DNA from 2 places in the Micromonospora sp. WMMC264 genome. Region 2 is predicted to be linked to the other one. Evidence: riboswitches for the same ligand, from Rfam matches in the RefSeq annotation. Region 2 holds a riboswitch; the other holds the start of a gene.
What was found. A riboswitch is a leader RNA that binds a small molecule or an ion and turns the genes downstream of it on or off. The one in region 2 is predicted to bind cobalamin.
Positions count from the first base shown of each region.

Region 1: it holds a riboswitch for cobalamin, as region 2 does, so the genes downstream of both, O7542_RS07915 (acyl-CoA thioesterase) here and O7542_RS06350 (terpene cyclase/mutase family protein) in region 2, are expected to answer to the same signal.

Region 1 is NZ_CP114907.1:1,944,027-1,946,221, forward strand. It holds gene O7542_RS07910 (LysE family translocator) at 1-420, opposite strand, end outside; gene O7542_RS07915 (acyl-CoA thioesterase) at 424-936, opposite strand; cobalamin riboswitch at 1,067-1,268, opposite strand; gene O7542_RS07920 (copper resistance CopC family protein) at 1,464-2,069, opposite strand; gene O7542_RS07925 (Dyp-type peroxidase) at 2,103-2,195, opposite strand, start outside.
Region 2 is NZ_CP114907.1:1,533,608-1,535,802, reverse strand. It holds gene O7542_RS06350 (terpene cyclase/mutase family protein) at 1-857, opposite strand, end outside; cobalamin riboswitch at 994-1,131, opposite strand; gene O7542_RS06345 (hypothetical protein) at 1,216-1,668, opposite strand; gene O7542_RS06340 (peptidase) at 1,737-2,195, opposite strand, start outside.

The DNA of each region.
Region 1 (2,195 bases), 410 kb from region 2:
GAACTGCGGCAGGAACGCCACGCTGAACAGGATCATCTTCGGGTTGAGCAGGTTCGTGAGCAGCCCGCGCCGGAACGCCCGCCCGGCGCCGCCGCCGTCCGCCCCGTCCGCCGCGACGCCGGGCCGGCCCGTGCCGCGCAGCGCCCGCAGGCCCAGCACGATCAGGTACGCCGCACCGGCCCACCGGATCGCGGTGAACAGCACCGGGGACGCGGCGATCACGGTGGCGAGTCCGGCCACCACGGCGGCGACGTGCACCGCCTCCCCGGCCGCGACCCCGAGCGCCGCCACCGCCCCGGCCCGCGCGCCGTACCGGGTGGCGTTGGCGAGCACGAACATCATGTCCGGCCCGGAGGTGAGCATGAGCACCACGATCGCGGCCAGGTATCCCGCGAGCGTGGCCGCCGACAGTCCGAGCACGCCTCAGCCCTCCTCGGCGCCGTCGAGCAGCGCCCGGCGCAGCGCCAGCCGGTGTTCGCGCCGGATCTGCGCCTCCCGGTAGCGCCGCCGGTCACCGTCGGTGCCGGGCAGCAGCGGCGGCACCGGCCGGGGCTGGCCCTCGTCGTCCACGGCCACCATCACCAGGTGCGCGGTCGCCACGTCCACCGGCGGCACCGCGCGGTCCCAGCGGTCCGCGCTGACCTTCACGGCCACCTCCATCGAGCTGCGGCCGGCCCAGGTGATCCGGGCGTCCACGTGCACCACGTCACCGACGCGGACAGCGCGCAGGAAGGCCGTCTCGTCGATGGCGGCGGTGACGGCCGGTCCGTCGGAGTGGCGGGCGGCGACCACCCCGGCGACCGAGTCGATCAGGTTGAGGATCCGGCCGCCGTGCACCGTGCCCATCAGGTTGGTGTGGTGCTGGTCCATGATCTGCGACAGGGTCAGGTGCGACGCCGACGGTGGTCGGCCGGTGAGGGTGATGGCATCGGTCACGGTGCGGTTCCGTCCTCGCAGAAGCGGACCGCCGACCGGACGGGGGAGTTGCACGTCGAGGCACGCCGACGGCTCCCGCCCGGCGTGTCACCCGCCCGACCCACCCGCGAGGTCGACGGCAGCGCGCACCGGTGGTACGCGCGACGCGGGCAGGTCTTCGGACTCGCGGGCCCGACCGGGGTCGCCGGTCGCCTACCGGCCGTCGCTTCCCAGGCCGGTGGCCCAGTGCTGTTGACGGCTGTCGTTCCCACTCACCGCTGCGGGGCAGTCCCGGACTTCCACCGGGTTCCCTCTTACGACACCCGGCCGTCGCCGACCGGGTGAACCAGCGCTCCCGGCAGCCTAACCCAGCCCCGACCCGCCCTCGCCGCGACCCGCGTTCCGCCCTTCGGCGCACTGCCCCCGGCCGTCCCACAGGCGCGCAGGCTCCGGCACACCCGGTGCCGCCCCGCATGCGCCGTCCGCATGGCGGGACGTCTCTCCCGCTCATCAGGAAGCCGGGCGGACCCGCGTCAGCGGGCGACGGGTCAGGAGGCGCGGCGGCGTCGAAGCAGTAGCGCGGTCACGCCGGCTGCCGCCACCGCGGCGACCGCTCCGCCGACCAGGATTCCCACCGGCAGACCGCCGTCGTCGGCGCCCGTCGAGGCGTCGGCACTCGCCGGAGACGCGTCCGCGCCTGCCGCAGCGCCCGCCGAGACGTCCGCGGAGGCGGCCGGCGAGGGAGTGGCCGGTGACGGGGCGGCCGCCGGGGGAGCGGCCGGGTCGGCGACGGTGAAGCGGTACGAGCCCTGGACCGGGTGGCCGTCGCGCGAGACCACGCGGTAGGCGACGGTGTAGGTGCCGTTGGCCAGCGGCTCCTCGATCGTCACCGTGCCCGTCGCGCCGTCCACGGCGGGCGCGCTCGCGGGCACCTGACGGTCGGTGGAGTCGCGCAGCGTGATGGTGGTGAAGGCCGGGTTGAGCCGTTGCAGGAACCGCAGCGTCACCTGCGTCGGCGCGGTGGTGAGCCGGGCGTCGCGGGCCGGCGTGGCCTCCTGCAGCGAGTTGTGCGCCGCCGCGGGCGTGGCCGGGACCAGCAGCAGCGCCGCGGTGAACAGCGCGGCGAGGAGTGCGGAGACGGTACGGGTACGCATGACGCGCCTTCCTGGTCGTGGTCAGCGTCGTGGTCAGCCGAGCAGTTGCTGGCCGATCCAGCCGCCCTCGGGGCAGCCGGGCGGTACGGCGAACACGGCGGAGCCGATCGGGGTGGTCCACTCGTT
Region 2 (2,195 bases):
TTGGAGTTCGCGCCGGTGGTGGGTCCCGAGCCGCCGAAGGAACCGTCGGCGTGCTGCTGGGTGACCAGCCAGTCGGCGCCCTTGCGGGCGGCGTCGCCGGCGCCCGTGGCGCCGTCCTCGGCGGCGGCCAGCAACGCCTGCACGGCCATCGCGGTCGAGTCGACGTCGAGGGTGGCGCCGGGCTGGTCGTCGCAGGACGGCGACGGCCCGTCGGCGGCGTCCGGGTAGAGCCGGAAGCCGCCCGCCGCGCACTGCTGCCGGATCAGGAAGTCCACCGGATCCTGTGGCAGGTCGCCGCTGCGGGCCAGGCCGAGCACGGCGAAGGACTGGTCGAAGGTGTTGCTGGCGTCCGGGCCGCTGTCGGCGGTGGTACGGCTGGTGATCCGTCCCCGCTGGTGCCCGGCGTCGGCCGTGGCGATCAGCGACAGGGTTTCCGCCCGCAGGTCGTAGCCGCCGAAGTCGGTGGGGTCCGCGTCGGCGGCGGCCGCGGCGTAGAGCAGTTTGGCGGTGGCCCCGCCGTCGGTGAAGCCCTCGATGCCCCAGTCGTCGTAGCTGTTGTAGGACCGTACGTGTGTCGCGACCTGCGCGGTCGCCGCCTGCCGGGTCGGTGCGTCGACGCCGGTGGCGGACAGCGCGACCAGGCCGTCGATGGTCAGCCCCCAGTCCTCGGGGGCGAACGGGCCGGGCAGCGCCCCGTCGGTGAACTCGCCGGCCAGCCAGGACGCGGCGTCGCGGGCGGCGGTGATGTGGGCCGGGGCGGGTGCCGCGACAACGGCCGGCGGGGTGCCGGTGATCGCGGCGAGAGCCGTCACCGTGGCTGTACCGAGACCGGTGGTGAGACGCCGGGACAGGGGCATCAGGGGTGCCTTTCGCAGAGCGGTCGGTGAAACCTCCGGAAAGCACCCCGAGAGACGGACACCCCGCTCCGCGTGCTGCGGTGGGCGGGGTGGTCGGACCTCGGCGGCCCGGACTTCACCCTGTAGACCTCGACAGTGGAAGCCGCTCGTCCCGGGCGGGGCATTCCGGCTCGCGAAAGGGACTCTCGCTCACGGTTGCGGGTCAGCGCCGGCTTCGAACCGGCTTCCCCCCACACGGGACGTATGCAGTTGTGCCCGGCGCACCGGGTGCCGACACCGTACCGCCCGGGCGCGCGACGACGCCAGAGCAGCTGCCGGTACCCGGTGCGCCGCTGGTCACACCGTTCGCAGCCGCGGTTCAGGGAGCGGCGATGCTCGGCGGGGCGCCGGCGCCGAAGGACCAGCCCTCGACGCTGCCCGGCGCGGGGTTGTAGCCGGTCGCCCCCGACGTGCTGTAGGACCAGGAGCCACCGCTGGACGCGTGCCAGTACGACCAGTACGCGGTGGCCGGCGGGGTGTTGACGCACGGCTCGGTCGCGGCGGTGGGCTTGCCGTTGATCCGGCAGACGAAGGCCAGGCCCCAGCGGGCGGTGCCGGTGACGGTGAAGCCGGCGGCCTGAAGCGCGGCCAGGCCGGTGGCCGGATCGCCCGGCGCACAGGCGACCTGTACGCCGCCGCCGAGCGCGGCGAAGTCGACGACCACAGTGACTCCCGAGGTGCCGACGCAGGCGGCGGCGTGCGCCGACCGGGGCGCGGGTTCGACTGCGGTCAGCGCGACGCCGGCCACGACGGCGGCCAGCAGGCCGGCCATCCAGGTGCGGGCGGTGGGACGGTGACGGAACACGGGTCCTCCTGTGATCGGGTGAGCGGCGAGGCGGTTCACGGGCAGGCGAGCACCGGTGCGCCGGGGTCGGCGCCGGCGGCGGACAGACGGGCGTACCCGACCCCGGTGAGACCGAGGACGGCCTGGGCGGTGGCCCGGGGCGCGGTGGCCGGGTCGAAGCCGCCACCGTCGAAGTCGACAGCGCCCCGGTCGGCGGGCGCCCCGGCGCAGCCGACCTGGAGTCCGGCGAGGAACGCCCGGGACCGCGCCCAGGCCGGCAGCCGGTGACCGTCGCGCAGGGCCTGCGCGGCGAGGCCGGTGCTGTTGGCGTTCGGTGTGCCGGCCGCGTTGGCGAAGCCGCCGTCGGCACGCTGAACGGACACCAGCCAGCGCAGCCCGGCGGCGGCGTCGGCCGGACGGTCCGCGGCGCGCAGCGCCTGCGTCACGAGCGCGGTGGCGTCCACGTCGGACGTGCAGACCGGTTGGGCGGGCAGCAGCGGGTAGCCGCCGTCCGG